Regions from separate parts of the Lentilitoribacter sp. JB5-8 genome, predicted to be linked through region 2. Evidence: riboswitches for the same ligand, from Rfam matches in the RefSeq annotation. Region 2 holds a riboswitch; the other holds the start of a gene.
What was found. Region 2 has a riboswitch for cobalamin ahead of ACZ1GZ_RS02250 (DUF1636 family protein). Riboswitches for the same ligand answer to the same signal wherever they lie in the genome.
Positions count from the first base shown of each region.

Region 1 (8,968 bases), 1.2 Mb from region 2:
CTAAGTGCTGCCACCCCTATCCCCGCGGCCTCAAACCCACCATCTACACCCAGTATTTGGCCAGTTATAAAGCTCGCTTTTTCACTCGTTAAGAAAACGATCGCATTGGCAATCTCATCTTCAGTCCCATAACGATTAAGCGCTAGAGTATCGTGGTATGCCTGACGAATTTCAGGTGTGTGAACAGCAAGCGCGAGTTTGGTATTCACAGGACCTGGCGCTACGCCATTAACGCGAATGCCCATCTCGCCAAGCTCAACGGCTTGCTGCAAAGTTAAATGCGCTAGTGCGGCTTTTGACGTGCCATAGGCCACACGAAGCGTACTTGCACGAAAACCGGAAATTGACGTTATATTGACGATTGACCCTTTGGCTTTTGAGAGCAATTGCGTGAACGCTTGCACCATTAAAAACGGTGCATCGAGATTATTACTCATCACCCTGCGCCAACGTTTGAAGTCTGTTTCCTGAATAGGACCAAAATCTGCAACGCCAGCATTATTAACCAGCGCATCTAGCTTGCCAAATTCTGAAGTAACTTGCGCCTGCAACTTGTTTACATTGTCAGCATCGGCGACATCAAGATCAATTGCTGTGACTGAGGAAAGTTCTGCCGATGCTTTTGACAGCTCTTCACCATCATAATCGACCATATAAACGTGCCAGCCCTCGCCAACCAATTGCTTGGTCGTAGCCAAACCAATACCTCGTGCAGCACCAGTGACCAGCGCAACTTTCTTCTCAGACATTTAAAACTCCACCCCAACTTGAGCTTTAACCCCAGAACGGAATGGATGTTTGATCATCGTCATTTCAGTGACCAGATCTGCAAATTCCATCAGCTCTTCTTTGGCATTACGACCAGTGATAATTACATGTTTCATCTCTGGTTTTGTTTTAAGGAACTCAACAACTTCGTTGATATCAAGATAGTCGTAGCGCAAAACAATGTTCAGCTCATCAAGCAAAACCATGTGGATATTCTCATCCATAATCATTGCTTTCGCACGCTCCCAAGCCTGTTGGGCAGCTTCAATATCGCGCTGACGATCTTGAGTTTCCCAAGTAAAACCGTCACCCATTGCAGTGATTGTCACTTGCTCTGGAAAAGCTTCTAAAACTTTGCGTTCACCAGTACCCCATTTGCCTTTCACAAACTGCACAACGCCGACATTCATGTCATTGCCCAGCGCACGGAAGATCATACCAAATGCGGCAGTTGATTTACCCTTACCTTTACCGGTGTGAACCATTACCAAACCTTTTTCGATGGTTTTAGTTGCAATGATTTTGTCACGCGCTGCTTTTTTCTTTTTCATTTTCTCAGCGTGACGCTCATTGAGCTGGTCTTCGGTCATATTATCTGTGATCTTGCCTGCCATTTAATGTGTTCCTTCTACCATTTTGGCCAAATCAAATTTGGCCGAATTGCTGCGCGGTGTCCATAACCCACGATCTACTGCTTCCATAAATCGTGCAGCCATTTCTTTTAGCGCCTCAGGATTTGCATCCTCAATAAAGTCGCGCACTTCATCATCACCAAGGTAAGCCTGATATACCAGTTCAAAATGATGATCACGAACAGACCCCGTTGTGGCTGAAAAAGCAAACATATAATCCACGGTCGCAGCCATCTCAAACGCGCCTTTATACCCGTGACGCATAACACCATTGATCCATTTTGGATTAACAACGCGAGCACGAACAACACGGGATATCTCTTCATCTAACGAACGGATAACGGGCTTTTCAGGACGAGAATGATCATTGTGATAAATCGCTGGCTTTTGCCCTGATGCTTGCGCAACAGCTGCCGTCATTCCGCCTTCGAACTGATAATAATCGTCACTATCAAGCAGATCATGCTCGCGATTGTCCTGATTTTGCACCACTGCTTGAACCGACCCTAAGCGCTTTTTGAACAAGACCTGCTCGTCTTTGCCATCTTCATTAGCGCCATAGGCATAGCCACCCCAAACAGTATAGGCTTTTGCAAGATCTTCCTGATCATCCCAACCTTTTTCATCAATTAGCGCCTGCAATCCCGCGCCATAAGCACCCGGTTTTGAACCAAACACGCGATATCCAGCACGTTTTTTTGCAGTAGCCTGATCAACGCCTTGATTGACGAGCTGATCAAACTCATTGCGCATACGAGCAGCAATTGGATTATCAAACTGATCTTCATCCAACGCGCCAACGGCTCTGATCGCTCGGTCAATCAGTGATATCTGATCCGGGAATGCATCTCTGAAAAACCCAGAAATGCGTAAAGTTACGTCTACGCGTGGCCGCCCAAGCTTGGCTTGCGGGATAATCTCATAACCAGTCATCCGGCGCGAAGTCATATCCCAAGTCGGCTTTACACCAATTAGGGCAAGCACTTGCGCTAAGTCATCACCACCTGTGCGCATATTCGATGTGCCCCATGCCGTCACACCAAAGCTGGTCGGCCAATTGCCATGATCTTGCACATAGCGCGCGATGAGCAATTCCGCAGATTTCTTACCGAGCTCCCATGCGGCAGACGTTGGCAAGGCTCGACTATCAACAGAATAAAAATTTCGCCCAGTTGGTAATACATCAGGTCGCCCACGTGTTGGCGCACCTGATGGACCCGGAGCGATAAACTCACCATTTAGCCCATCGATAATAGCATCTAATTCAGCTTCACCTGAACTCGTGACGCTCGGTTTAATCTGCGTATCGATCTCAGCCAAAACAGATATTGTCTCAACCCAATCATTAGGAACTTCGAAAGTCCCAGCGACGATATCGGAGGCCAACAACTCGATGCGCTCAACCGTATCTCCATTTGTGCGCCAATTATCTTCAGATAACGCCTGCAACACATCGGGGCGATCGCCAGTCCATTGTTTTGCCATCTCGCAATCAAGCGGATCAAAATCTTCACCAAGATCTAAGTCTTTTGCAATTGCGCGATGCAGGCTTTGCTCGTTCTGCTCCGTGCCGCGCGGCAAACGTGCTAACGCAACGGTTAAATCTTCGAGCAGTCGTCCTTCAGGTGCGACGCCAAAAATGTGCAAGCCATCGCGAATTTGCATCTCTTTTAATTCGCACAACCAAGCATCTAATTTCTCAAGCGCCAAATCATCATTATCGATCTGGCTCACGCCTGCATCATGGCCAATGCCTGTATCGCGCACCAATTCAAGGATCTGTTTCTTGAGCAATTTCAAGCGTCGCGGATCATGACCTGCTGCGAGATAATATTCATCGACCAAAGCTTCGAGATCTTTAAGCGGGCCATAACTTTCTGCGCGCGTTAATGGCGGTGTAAGATGATCAATGATCACCGCAGATGTGCGGCGTTTGGCTTGCGTCCCCTCACCAGGATCATTGACAATAAACGGATAGATGTGGGGTAAAGCGCCCAAGATTGCAGCAGGGAAACACGTCTTAGATAGCGCTAATGCTTTGCCAGGAAGCCATTCTAAGTTGCCATGTTTTCCCATGTGAACAACAGCGTGAGCACCCAGCTTTTCACGCAAGTAAAAATAAAACGCAAAATATCCATGAGGTGGCACAAGGTCAGGCGAATGATAGCTTTCGGTTGGATCAATATTATACCCACGCGCTGGTTGAACACCGACGACGACATTCCCAAACTTAGTAAGCGGAAGTTCAAAACGACCTTCATTCACAAAAGGATCATCTTTTGCATCGCCCCAACGCGTTTGAATCTGTTCCTGAACGGATTGAGGCAAATCGTTGAAATGACTCTGATATTCACCAAGTTCAAGTATTTCTCGAACTTCTTGAATCTGTTTTTCATCGTCGCAATCGCGCTTTGCATTGGTTGGACCGCGTTGAACAATATCCATCAATTCAGCAGACGTTAAAGGCGCGTTTTCAACACTATAACCTTGGCCCGCAAGAGCACCTAAAACCTCAACCGTGCTTGCCGGCGTATCAAGCCCGACACCGTTTGCAAGCCGTCCATCTTGGTTAGGATAATTTGCTAAGATCAGCGCAACGCGCTTTTCAGCGTTTTCAGCAGCCTTTAAGCGGCACCAGTTTTTTGCAAGCTCAACAACAAACCCAATACCATCAGCATGTGGCTCATGACGGATGATATTTGTCTCAACGCGCTCATCAAAAAAGCCTGCGGATTTAAATGAAATTGCGCGCGTCATCACGCGGCCATCAATCTCGGGCAAGGCAACATTCATGGCCAAATCGCGAGTTGTTAAACCTTGCGAAGAAGATTGCCAGGCGTTGAAATCATTACCAGCCAAAACTGCTTGCAAAACAACTGCACCGTCTCTTTCAAGCACGGTCCGCTCATGGACCATTCCCGGTTTGGAAACCGCAAAACCTGTTGCATTGATCACAACACCTGGATTTGTTTGATCAAACAAAGTGGTCACAGTTGCTTGCGAAACCGGGTCTTTAAGACTGGCAACAAATATCGGTAACGGATTTATGCCTTGGTCCAAAAGCTCAGCAATGAGTGCATCAATTGGGGATGTCTGCCCGCTTTGCACCAATGCACGATAAAATGAAATCGCAACAACAGGTGCATCTTTGACCCACAAAGCTTGTATATCAGACAACGATTGCGGCGATATCTTTGGCCAATAGAGCCCAGCTTTGAGCAATGGTTTAGCTGATGCAGGTAAATCCGCATCAGAAATTGCTGCCTCACAACCGCGCACAAAATTATCTGAATTTTGCTGCCCGCCCTGGATGAGGTAATTCCATAAATGTTCGCAAGTTGCGGCGTCTAAATTATTAAAGCGATCAAGCTCAGGATCAGGTTTATCATCCCCGGGAAGTACAATAATTTTTACATTGTTATTGTCAGCCGCCGCAAAAAGCGCCTCAATCGCGTAAGAGAAATAACTTGCACCACCCAAGGCGCGGATCACGATCAGCTTCGCAGTTTTCGCCATTCGTACAACATAAGTATCAACTGACATCGGGTGCTTAAGCTGAGAAAGGTTTGCGAGCCGCCATTTAAGACCCGCAACGTCATCAACCGCAGCGGCAACACTTGCAACTTCTGTATCAGCTGCTGTCAAAAACAAAATATCGCCTGATGATTGACCGAGATCAACGGCCTCATCACCATCGTTTATTTCACCTTTTTGAGCGAGTAGAAGATGCATAAAGGTTTCCTATACCAGCGCTTGGATTTCAGCCGTGATAGCGGATTGATCAATGTCATGAAGGCCGATAACGACCAAGCGAGAGGAGCGTGTTTCTCCACCTGACCAAGGACGATCATAATGCTGATCAACACGTGACCCAACAGCCTGAATGTTTAGGCGCATCACCTTATCTGGCACATCCATAAAGCCTTTCAAGCGCAGAACGTCATGTTTTGAAATCACGCCCGCAAGTGATTTACAAAAATCATCCGGCGCTGTGATCGCACCACATTCAACAACAAAACTTTCAAATTCGTCGTGGTCATGATGATCGTGGTGGTGATGATCGTGATCATGGTCATCGTCATGGTGATGATCATGATGATGTTGCTCGTGATGTGACTTACGATTTTGGATGTCATCTTCTGATCCAACGCCAAGACCAAGCAACACATCGGAAGGCACAACACCGTTTTTGGCTGTGATCATTGCAGGCTTACGCTTGATCGCGTTTTGCACGGTTTCGCGAACAGCGCCAAGCGTCTCCTCGGAGATGAGATCTGCTTTATTTAAGATGATCATATCCGCTGCGGTGAGCTGATCCTCAAACAATTCCTCAAGCGGGGTTTCATGATCAAGCATTTCGTCTTCTTGACGTTGTGCATCAACTTTGCTGACATCATGAGCAAAACGACCATCGGCAACGGCAGCGCTATCTACAACAGTTACAACGCCATCAACTGTTACTTGTGCGCTAATCTCAGGCCAATTAAATGCAGCGACAAGCGGTTGCGGCAAAGCAAGACCAGAGGTTTCAATTACGATATGATCAGGTCGATCTTCACGCTCAAGCAGCTTTTCCATCGTTGGGATAAAATCATCTGCAACCGTGCAACAGATACAGCCATTCGTAAGTTCAACAATATCTTCTTCAGTGCAGTTTTCAGCGCCGCATCCTTTTAGAATATCGCCATCAACACCCAAATCACCAAATTCATTGACGATGAGCGCAATTTTCTTGCCGCCCGCATCCGATAACATCGAGCGGATCATTGTGGTCTTACCTGCACCTAAAAATCCGGTGATCACGGTGGCTGGAATTTTTGATTGTAACATGATTTAGCCTTTTAGTTTTGTGGGCAAGCCTGCGGTTATGAAGTAAACCTCATCAACAACTGCTGCTAATTTCTGATGTAATATTCCCGCGTGATCTCGAAAATCACGCGCAATTTTATTATCTGGCACGATGCCCTGCCCAACTTCATTGGACACGAAAATAATTGGCGTATCGATGGATGTAATTGCGTTGACCAGCGCATCACACGCTGCATTTATATTCCGCTCTTCCATCATCAAATTTGTGACCCAGAGCGTGAGGCAATCCACCAGGACTGCGCAGCCTTTTTCAGAATGTTCGATAAGAGCATTTGGTAATTCAAGCGGAACCTCAATGGTCTCCCAATTCGCGCTGCGACGTTCTTTATGTAAATCAACGCGCGCGCGCATTTCCTCATCCCAAATCTGAGAGGTCGCTATGTATAGACATTTTGATGAATTTAATTCGCCTAAGCCAAGCGCAAGCTTTTCCGCAAAGACTGATTTTCCAGACCTTGCACCACCAAGCACGAAAACATGAGGGTTTTTGCTCATTTAAAGGTCCAATCAGCTATTCGGCTGACCGGAATATGTAACCTAACTGAGCAGGTGCCATATCCATGGCCCCTAAGCGTTAAATCTATCATATAGCCATCCCCGTGCCATAAGTGCCCGCAGCTTTCGCCAAAGCGTTGGGCGGTTAAAAAACACCTCTTGGCAGGTCTCCTGGCTCACGCTTTCAGGTGCATTTGCACCAACAGCACTCTTAACCTTCCCGAAAAACGTGGCATGGCAGGGAACGATTCGTAGAGAATAGAGGCGTTCGTCCTGGGTTATCCATGCCACTTTATCAGTGGTATAGCCGGTAATAATCAGACTGAATTATCCAATATTATTACCTTAAAGAGTGCCTAGTCGCTCTACAGTCGCGGGTTCGGCTGTGATTAAAATCCCCTATTTGGGTCAATTTCCTCACATTCCCTTTTCATTTTGAACAGCGGTCCGCTGAACAAAAACCAAATGGTGGAGAAGTGATATTCTTAGCTATGCGAACTGTCAATCAAATTCACACGCATTGTTACTTGTGAGCAGCAATATCCAAAAGCTGATCAAAATCGACCAATTTTTCCAGCTCATTGGCCAGTTCATTTAATGCATCATCGACCAATTGCTCATAATTGGCTTCAGAACTTGCAATTCCGTGCGAGGTGAGAAGTTTGTCGCGAAACGCATCTGAGGTAAATAATCCATGCAGGTAAGTGCCGATGACTTTGCCGTCACAGCTGATCGCACCATCTTTATTCCCGTTGATAACCGAAAAAGGACGTTCGCAATCCACGCCCGACGTTCGGCCAATGTGGATTTCGTAACCATTGATGCGCGCGTTAAAGATATTGGTGTCCGCAATCACATTTTCAGTGATCTTTAGCGGCGCCATTTCAGTTTCAATATCTAAAAGCCCAAACCCATCGATTTCATCCAGTTCACTTTCAATATGTTCAGGATCATAAATCTTACGTCCCAGCATTTGATAGCCACCACAAACACCGATGATCTGCCCACCCCGATTAAGATGCTCTTGAAGCGCTTGCTGCCAACCTTCGCGTTTTAAATAATCAAGGTCCGCAATTGTTGATTTTGAGCCTGGCAAAATCACGATATCCGTATCCTGTGGCAAGCGCTCACCAGATTGGATATATTTAATATTCACATTGTCCTCGACAACCAACGGATCAAAATCATCAAAATTGGCAATACGAGGCAATTTAGGAATGGCAATTTTCAGCAGCCCGGAATTCGATTGAATAAGATGATCGAGCGCAACAGAATCTTCAGGTGGCAATTTACCAACAGCCTTGAGCCAAGGTACAACGCCCAAGCATGGCCAATCGGTAAAACTCTCAATCGCCTTGATACCATCGTCAAACAGCGTCACATCGCCTCTGAATTTATTGATCAGATAAGCTTTGATCATATCCCGATCATCATCAGGCAAAATGGTATGCGTGCCAACAATGGATGCAATCACCCCACCGCGATCAATATCGCCAATTAAAACAACAGGTACATCGGCTTCACGCGCAAAGCCCATATTGGCAATATCCCCTGCCCGAAGGTTAATCTCCGCTGGTGATCCTGCGCCTTCAACTAAAACCAAGTCGCAGCTTTCTTGCAGTTTGCGATAACTTTCAATCACCGCTTCCATTAATTGCGGCTTCATTGATTTATATTCGCGCGCCTTTGCGTGACCACGAGACTTTCCATGCACCACCACTTGGCTGCCAATTTCAGATTGCGGCTTCAATAAAACAGGGTTCATATGAATTGATGGTAGTACGCGCGAAGCAAGCGCCTGTAACCATTGGCCACGACCAATTTCGCCACCATCATCGGCAACAGCTGCATTGTTAGACATATTCTGTGGTTTAAACGGCATAACGTTAATACCGCGGTTAGACGCCAAGCGGCAAAGACCGGCGACCAGTACGGTTTTGCCAACATCAGAGCCTGTCCCTTGAAACATAAGTGCTTTTGTCATGGCAATTTCACTAACACCGAATTTTCAGCAATGAAACGATGAATTTGATCCACCAAAAGAAAAACCGTGTTGTTCAATTAAGAACAGCACGGTTTTTTAGCCAAGTTACGCGGCTCTACAAAAATACGCTTGTAGTAACATCACTTCGGTACGCAGTACCTAATCCGAAGAGAGCAAATTTGTTGTTTGCTGAATATCGTTTTACAGCAACATCGTTACC
Region 1 is NZ_CM146332.1:3,066,589-3,075,556, forward strand. Features, by position in the region: gene ACZ1GZ_RS14995 (SDR family NAD(P)-dependent oxidoreductase) at 1-749, opposite strand, end outside; gene cobO (cob(I)yrinic acid a,c-diamide adenosyltransferase) at 750-1,382, opposite strand; gene cobN (cobaltochelatase subunit CobN) at 1,383-5,132, opposite strand; gene cobW (cobalamin biosynthesis protein CobW) at 5,142-6,230, opposite strand; gene cobU (bifunctional adenosylcobinamide kinase/adenosylcobinamide-phosphate guanylyltransferase) at 6,234-6,764, opposite strand; cobalamin riboswitch at 6,909-7,245, opposite strand; gene ACZ1GZ_RS15020 (cobyric acid synthase) at 7,288-8,748, opposite strand.
Region 1: it holds a riboswitch for cobalamin, as region 2 does, so the genes downstream of both, cobU (bifunctional adenosylcobinamide kinase/adenosylcobinamide-phosphate guanylyltransferase) here and ACZ1GZ_RS02250 (DUF1636 family protein) in region 2, are expected to answer to the same signal.

Region 2 (8,968 bases):
GCAGGATAGTTTGCACCCAACAATGCTGGGATTTCATAAGCGCCAAATGTAAAGGCAAAGACAATGATTGATGCCGATAAAACGCCCGGAAAAATCATAGGTAATAAGACATGGCGAAAGGACTGCCATTTATTTGCGCCAAGTGAGCGAGCAACGCTTTCATAATCTTCCCCTATTGACTGCATATTGGCCAGCACGATCACGCCAATAAAGGGCACTTCCTTCCAGACATATTGCATGATGATACCGATTGCATATGGATCGAATATCAGCGCCGGAAAATCACTTGGTCGAGAAATGATTTGCCATTCAGCTGCTAGCCGCGCAAAGCTTCCTGACTGAGAGAATAAATAAAGCATACCGATCGCGCCAACCAAATGAGGGATAGTAAGATTGAGTTGGAACAAGAAGTTGACAATAAATTTTCCGGCAAAGCTTCGTCTTAGTAGAAGTGCTGCGCCAATTGCAAGGATTGACGAAATCACCGTTGAAGTGAAGGCGATATGAAATGTGAGTAAGAATGAGTGATAAAACTCAATATCAGAAAATATAGAAAAATAAGCTTTGAAATTGGGCTCTGTAAGTCCAATAATCGGCATGTAGTTAAAGCTGCGCATCAGGCCGATAATTAGCCCGCCAAAGAATAATGTGACAATGACAAGCATTGCTGGAAACAATAGTAAAATTATTTTTGAACGGTCTGACATTAAGCTGACTTTACCCCAGAAATCTCTGCGTTAACAGGCGTCTTGAATGATACACGACAGGTGATAGCTGGAGATTGATCCCGCAGCTAAGTTTAACTGCGGGAATTGTGTTTACTTATCGCCCTACATTTTCAATCCAGCCTTTTTCGATTGCTGAAATCCATGAGGCTTGAAGTTCTGGTAAAGCGTTTTTTGCAAGCTCTTCAGCTGGCGCCACTTTTGGATGACGTTCGATCTTTGCAAAGCTGGCTTTAATGTCGTCAGCAGTACGATTAATCTCAATCGCTGGCGCTGCACCCCATACATCAGGCTGGGCTTTTTCAAGCTGTGCTTTTCCTGACAAAAGGACATTCTGCAAAACAAGTGCAGCGGCTTTGTTTGGCGAATTGAACGGGATGATCGTATAATTAGTGTTGCCAATTGTTCCGTCTGTTAAACCATAGCCTTGGCTTGTTGGTGGGAATGTACCATTTTCAATTTTAATGCCGACGCCAGCTGGCTCGTAGTTAAATGTGAGTGCGATTTCTGAATTTGCATAAAGCTGCTCATGAGCTGCAATTGTTTTTGGATAGGTTTTTCCCTCGCGCCAGAGATAAGGCTCAAGATCATTGAGAATCTTCCATGTCTTGGCTGAGGCCTCATCATATTTAGCTTGGTCAAATTCACCCAAAAGGTTCTCAACGCCGCCGGCAGCATGATAAAATACATGACGGACGAAAACCGCGCCGTTAAAATCAGGTGGTGCAGGATATGTAAATTGACCCGGATTCGCTTTAACCCATTCAATTAATTCTCCAATTGAACGAGGCGGGTTTTCAACAGTTGCTGTGTTGTGAGTGAATGAGAATTGTGTTTTTGACCAAGGGACTTCGCACCCATCAACGGGCACACCAAAATCATTGGCGATCGATGGGTTGTCCCAGTTCACCAGCGCATTGTTTGGTAGTAAATTAGTATAGCCACAATAGGCAAGATTACCCTGTTTCATCGTACGGAAGTTTTCACCGTTGATCCAAATCATGTCCACGGTGCCTTTATCCATCACGCCGGCTTCTTTTTCGCCGAGTACAATGTTGACCACTTCTGCAGTGTCACTAATGCCGACGCGGTTGAGTGTGATATCATATTCATCCTTTAAGATGCCGCCGATATATTCAGAAACATATTGGTTGATGCTATCGGAGCCGCCCCACATAAACCAGTTTACCTCGCCGCCTTTGGCGATGGTTTTAATTTCATCCCATGATTTGTTTAAAAGTGCCGTGCCATCGGCTGTATCAGCGTGCGAACTTACTGATGCAAGCGACACGGCAGTCGCAAACAATGTTGTTTTAATTATTTTATTCATGGTTCCTCACAATTGTGTTTTTTATTATTGCTTGAGCGGTCTGTTTACCCCAAGAAAGCTCAAGACCTCCCAATTTATAAATTCACGTGGTAACGAATAGATCGATGTTCGTCTATCATCTGTGCCATCACAATATGTTGAATTGCCGGGTACCCACCAATTTTATTGATAGGAATTATCAAAATTGGTGGTTTGAATGTAAAAAATCGAGATTTTAGCTTGTTTTAGTCGCTTATTTAACACGGCTTCGCAAAAGCCAAATAAAGAAGAAACCGCCAATCAGCCCGGTTACAATGCCAATTGGCATATCATCTGGAGACATGATTGTGCGAGAGATGATGTCAGCCCATATTAAAAATATCGCTCCTAGAAGCGCAGAAACGGGGAGAACCCGGGTGTAGCTACCGCCAACAAATAATCGAGCGATATGTGGTATCATGAGACCGACAAATCCGATTATCCCTGAAAATGCCACCATGACACCGGTAATAAGTGCGCCAACTGCAAAAACGATTAGTCTAAATCGGGTCACTGCAATTCCCAGGGTAGATGCAGTTTCATCACCAACCGTCATCGCATTTAAGTTTGCGGCATTTAACTGCAGGTATCCACCGCAAATTGATAGAATGATTAAAGGATAGATCAGCTGTTCCCATTGCGCCAATCCAAGGCCACCTAACATCCAAAATACCACTGTATGCGTCGCACGTGGATCACCCAGAAAAATAAGGATATTGGCGAGTGACATGACGATGAATGAAACCGCTACACCTGCCAAAATGAGTTTATCTGCGCTGGTTGCAGAGGCAAATCTGGAAACAGCCAGCACAAGTAAGGTTGCAATTAATGCGCCCAAAAATGCTAGTAACGGCACGGTTACCAATCCAAGGAATAAGCCGGTATGTAGCAGGGCGAGGATTGCGCCAAATGCGCTGCCTGCAGAGATCCCTAAAAGATGCGGGTCTGCGAGTTGGTTTCGCGTCACCGCTTGAAGGCTGGCGCCAACAATTGCCAGTCCAGCCCCCACAAGACATGCAAGTAATGATCTTGGCAATCTAACTTCCCAGATTATCGCTTCTCGACCTGCTGACCAATCAACCGGAATCACATCATTTACGAATTTATTGGCAACAACCCCCAAACCGTTGAGAAAGGTATAGATATTGCACCTACGCTCACCGCCACGGTAATAGACATTATGAGCGAGAGAAAACCCGCTAATAAAGCCAACCGATAAGTTTTTTTCGAATGATGATTGGTCACTATGAACTGCTACTTTGTACTATTTACGAAACGCGGTTGCGAGCGTTTTAACAGCTTTAATGTTGCGTGGGCCAGGCGTCGCCTCGACATATTCAAGCGTTACAAAGCGATCGTTTTTCACAGCATCGATGTCAGCAAAAGCTGGGTTTGACATCATGAAAGCACGCTTTTCTTCAGCTGTTACTGTTCCATAATTGACGATAACAATGATTTGCGGATTACGCTCGATAACTGCTTCCCAGCCAACAGTTGCCCAGCTTTTTTCAAAATCGTTCATGATATTGACCCCGCCAGCCGCTTCAATCAGAGCATTTGGCATTGCATAACGCCCAGCTGTAAACGGTGTTTCTTCGCCACTATCATAAATGAATACACGTGGTGCGTTTTCCAAAGGTTCAAGGCTTGCTGTATAGGCTGCCAGCTCGTCTTTATATCCCTTTACAAGCGCATTGGCTCGCTCTTCTACATCAAAAATTGCGCCAAGGTTTAGTATGTCATTGTACATATCATCCATGCTCGCTGCGTCTTTTTTTGAAATATGAATGCAGCTTTCTGTGAGCTCATATACGTTTATGCCGAATGGTTTAAGTGTCTGAGGCGTGACTTCTCCACCAACTTTCATGCCGTAATTCCAGCCAGCAAAAAGGAAGTCTGCATCGGCACCGATCAGCACTTCTTTGCTCGGATATTTTTCCGCAAGCTCAGGTAATTCTTTAACACCTTCGCGCATTTGCTCATCCAGTGTTTTCCATCCTGAAATGCCGGTGTAACCAACCATATGATCGGTTAAACCCAATACAAGCATCATTTCGGTTAGGTTCACATCGTGCGATACTGCAGCTTTTGGAATTGTGTCAAAGTGTATTTCGCGGTCGCAGCTTTGAACGGTTGTTTGGGCAAGCGCTGCAGATGTAAAAAGTGTTGCGGCAATTGTTAATGAAGTCAGTTTCATAAGGTACTATCCGATATTAATTTATGTGGAATGAGAAATGTTCAATGTTGCTCGGGGCAAGTCTTTCTCGATGCGCGTCGACCCGAAATATTTCCGATACTAATTGTTCAGTCAAAACCGTTTCTGGTGGACCAAAATCCATGGTATGGCCGTCTTTAAGTAGCAAAATAGAATCGCAATATTTTGCGGCCATATTTAAATCATGCAAGGAGACTAAAATCGTCAGATCAAGGTCCTGAATGAGTTTTAAAATTTCAAGCTGATGACGTATGTCCAGATGATTGGTAGGTTCATCCAAAATCAGAATTTGTGGCTCTTGCGCTAATGCACGTGCTACCATGACGCGTTGTCTTTCTCCGCCAGAGAGTAATCCCAAATCTCGCGTCGCAATTTTTTCCAGGCCCAATTTTGTAATAACACGATCTATTATTTCCCCGTCTTTTTTTCCGCCTGAAGACATGCCGGATTGATGCGGAGTGCGCCCCAGTGAAATGATCTCACGCACTGTTAGACCAAAAGATGAAGGATGTTCCTGGAGCACCGCAGCGATCTTTCGTGCTACTTTTCGAGGTGACATTTTCCAAATATTTTCACCGTCAATGAGAACTTCACCACTTGTTGGTTTTTGATAACGATAAACCATTCTCAAGAGCGTGGATTTACCAGCACCGTTTGGACCAACAATGCCTAATACTTTACCGGCTTTGAGTTCGAAGCTGGTGGGATGCAATAGTAGTTCACCCTCGCGGCTCGATTTCCAGCTGACATTTTTTAAAGTTATATCTGCAGCATTCATGAGTTTAGCATCTCGCAACGTTCAGACATAATCATCGCAGCGGGGCGCTGTGAAAGCGCGTTTAGATCAAAATTACCTGGTAGAGTGGTTGGACCAGACGCGGTGCCTGTTGTTTGTGAATAATGTTTTGCGTAACCGATCAGATCGTTGATATCAGATTGAGGGTGTATATCGCCGAAGATCAGTATTTCATCTTCAGAACATTGAAAACCAAGCGTACAAGCGCGCTTGCATTCGGTCATTAAAACATATCCGGACATTTCAAAATCATCACCCACGAGACGGCTGGTCGCGGCTAAGGCGGTGCTTAACCTTTGAACCAAATTAATGCCAGGAAGACAATTTTCATTCGTGTGTCTGCAGGACGTGCAAACACTTATTCTGTGGTTTTTCTGTCCCATATCGCCCTCCGCGATTGCGCGGGGTATGGTGCAGGAAGACGCATATAGACGGATAAATTCCGTAGCTCATTTTAATCTCCTGTCCGAACACCCCGTCCGGGTTGAAGTTGCATTTTATATGGCAGGTCTCCTGACTTGCGGGTCGATGCTTGCCCAATCCTTCCCGAATGTTCTTGCCATTCAGTGGTGATTTTGGGTTCGCTCTCCGCTTACAGTTGCGGGGGCAGTTACGGATTTGGCGCCTACTGGCTACTCCTCACCATATTCCCTTTTCATTCCGGTTGTGCTTTTGCCTTCCAGAAACCATATAAATTCAGTCTTGGCTCAAATCATTGATCAAGTCAATGAGCGGCCAAGCATTTTATGGATGTTATATTGGTGAAAATTGTGAGCTGAGAATACGGCTGATAAATCGCAACTTAACGACCTGCCTGTTTTATAAAATACTCCGGATTTGAATTGTCTCATAGCGAGAAAGCTTACCTACATGAACTGTAGATAAGATAATGTAACGTTATTACATAACAAATGCAATGGAAGCAAACCAAAAAAGGAAAAATGAGATAGTTTTCTTATCCTTCGGCTAAGTTCTTAAGTTTTTGTATCGCGACATCAGGGTTTTCACCAAAAGAGATGGTACCTTTGAAATGACCTTTAGCATCTACAAGAAAGATAGAGGCGGAATGGTCCATTGTATAATCATCATCATCGAGCGGGATTTTCTTCCAATAAACATGCCAGGATTTTGCAAGCCTTTCGACATCATCTGGTTTTCCGGTAATGCCGATGATCCGGTCTGTGAAGTTTTCGACATACGACTTCATAACATCAGGGCTATCGCGTTCTGGATCAATCGTGACAAAATATGACTTGATGTTTTGGCCATCGTTGCCCAATTCATCCAGCCAGGTCGAAAGTTCATAAAGTGTTGTTGGACACACTTCTGGGCAATGGGTAAAGCCGAAAAAGACCGCGATAGGGTGTCCACTAAGCGCTTGGTCTGTGATTGTATCACCATTGTGATCAATAAGCTTGAACGGCTCACCAATCTTCATTCCTGACATATATTGGTTGTCAGTTCCTTTGATCAAAAATTGATAGGACAAAAGCGCAGCCATGAAAAGAAGTAGGGTGACTATCGCCACCCAAGCTCCAGTTTTTATCGAACCAAGTGCACTCATTTTGAATGTCCGTGATGTCCGCGTTCTACCTTTTTAACGGGTAGTTCAAATTCCACAGTGCCGGCCTTTTCAAACTCAAGTGTGATTTTACGAGTTTCTCCCTCGACCATTTGTTCTGCAAGCTTCATGAACATGACATGCAAGCCACCGGATTTCAGCGTGACCTCGCCACCTGCCGGAATTTCCAAGCCACCTGCGATTTTTCGCATTTTCATGATATCGCCTTCCATTTTCATTTCGTGCACTTCAACTTTGCCGGCAAAAGCGGCCGTACCACCGATCAAGCGATCGGATTCAGCGCCGTTGTTCTGGATCATCATATATCCCGCAGACACAGGTGCATTTGGGGGCGTGGCACGGATGATTGGAGATGTAATTTTCAAATCACCCACACTGACAGTTTGCATATCGTGGGCATTATGTCCGTGATGCCCTGAATGCTCAGCTGCAGCTGTTTTGATCAAGATACCCGGTGCGGGTCTTTTTAGATCATGTGAATTTTGACCCTCTGCCGGGATTTCGCTCCATGATAATTCACTGGTTGCGCAGTTTTGTACAACTGGAATATAGAGCATTTTACCTTTGGCTAATTCGTCGGTGAAACGGGCACGAAAGATAAACTCGTCATAATGCGCGTTTTTGAGTTCGCCGCCAGACCAAATAATTTCTTTAACACCGGATGTGATTTTTCGCCCGTGGTTTTCATATTCATTTGCATAATCGCCGGTAATGGTTTCAAGTGACCAACCAGCTTTCGGCATTGGTTTTACCGAGATGATTCCTTCTGGAATTGTGATGGTAACTTTCTCGGTCGATTGCTCATCGCAGCCGTGGCCGATGCGAATGGCTAATCTTTGATAGGTATTTATGGCTGCTTCCTTTACATCAAATGTCGCATGGGCATTGGCTAAAGTAGTAAATGCTGTTGTTGCAAGCGTTGTGATAAGAGCTGCAGTACTTAGTTTTGAAATGAAAAGTTTCATAATTGTCTCCAAAGACACAGATCATTTTGTTTGATCATGTGTCCGAATAAATATTTATTTGTGTGATTAGAGCACTCTGGATCTACCCGAATTCTTCTCGGCGATCAGGAGTGAAATATTTATATCGTGAGACTAGGTGGTCCAGTTGGTGGAGCGCCTGCCAATTGGATTGTTTGCGGAAGAGAAAACTCACGGTTTGGTGCGATAACAAAGTCAATTTCTTTAATCGCACCAGCAAATTGCTGAGACCGTTCGGGAATGATAACCGCACCAGCAATTGTACAATCCGGGCAGCCTTGAGACGTGCTGCTCTTTCCATCGCCTTCTCCGCCGAAACATATGACGGGTACGGAACCATCTGGAAGTGTGTAGGCAGCAAGTTCGATATCAGAAGCGGTTGTTGATGAAATAACGGGTCGATGCGCAAGGCCAATCCAAATCATCGCGAAAATGCTGATGATGGAAATAGCGTGACATATGTGACGACGTGTATTCATCAAGTATTCCGTCTTAAGACCTTTGATGCACCATTAGCTTTTAGTTGATTGGTTGGCAACAAACCGATTTGTCGCAGTATTAAATCTTACGGGTTTGTTGGTGGGTTTGTTGGATCGTCACAAACTTGCAGATATGGCTTTTACTCCGCTATTTGTCTCATAGATCTCAACATTCACGCCGTAAGTTTCCGCTAATTTTGGTGAGTTGAAAACATCGGTGGCTGTTCCATCGTCAATGACACGCCCATCTCGCATAAGAATTAATCTGTCTGCGTATCGTGCGGCTAAATTTAAGTCGTGAAGCGCTACAAATGTAGTGATGTTTCTATCACGTGTGACTTTGCGCACAGTATGCATGATTTCAAGCTGATGTTTTAGATCAAGTGCACTGGTAGGTTCATCCAGTAAAAACACTTTTGGCTGTCGTATAAATGCCTGCGCCAGGGAAGCCATTTGCTGTTGGCCGCCGGAAAGATCACTAATATAGGATTGCGATAAATGGTCGATATTCAGTTGGGACAAAATCGCTGAAACTGCGTCGATATCATTTTGATGAACTTTCCATCCATGCATGTGTTTTTTAGCAAGCAGAACGGTTTCAAATACAGTGAGAGCTGCATTACATGAAAAGATTTGCGGGGTGAAGCATACATCTTGGCTCCATTTTGATGGCCCTATGCTTTGAAGGGTATTTTCATCAAGCAAGACACTGCCATTTGCAGGTTTTAACAACCCGGCGATGCATCGAAACAGGGTTGATTTTCCTGTCGCGTTTGGCCCGATTACAGCAATGACCTCGCCGGAACGATTTGAAGTAAGATTGATATCATGCAGTACTTT
Region 2 is NZ_CM146332.1:466,646-475,613, reverse strand. Features, by position in the region: gene ACZ1GZ_RS02275 (ABC transporter permease) at 1-707, opposite strand, end outside; gene ACZ1GZ_RS02270 (ABC transporter substrate-binding protein) at 823-2,055, opposite strand; partial or broken gene ACZ1GZ_RS02265 (FecCD family ABC transporter permease) at 2,288-3,252, opposite strand; gene ACZ1GZ_RS02260 (ABC transporter substrate-binding protein) at 3,338-4,270, opposite strand; gene ACZ1GZ_RS02255 (ABC transporter ATP-binding protein) at 4,287-5,066, opposite strand; gene ACZ1GZ_RS02250 (DUF1636 family protein) at 5,063-5,467, opposite strand; cobalamin riboswitch at 5,571-5,790, opposite strand; gene ACZ1GZ_RS02245 (SCO family protein) at 6,040-6,648, opposite strand; gene ACZ1GZ_RS02240 (DUF1775 domain-containing protein) at 6,645-7,631, opposite strand; gene ACZ1GZ_RS02235 (hypothetical protein) at 7,751-8,128, opposite strand; gene ACZ1GZ_RS02230 (ABC transporter ATP-binding protein) at 8,246-8,968, opposite strand, start outside.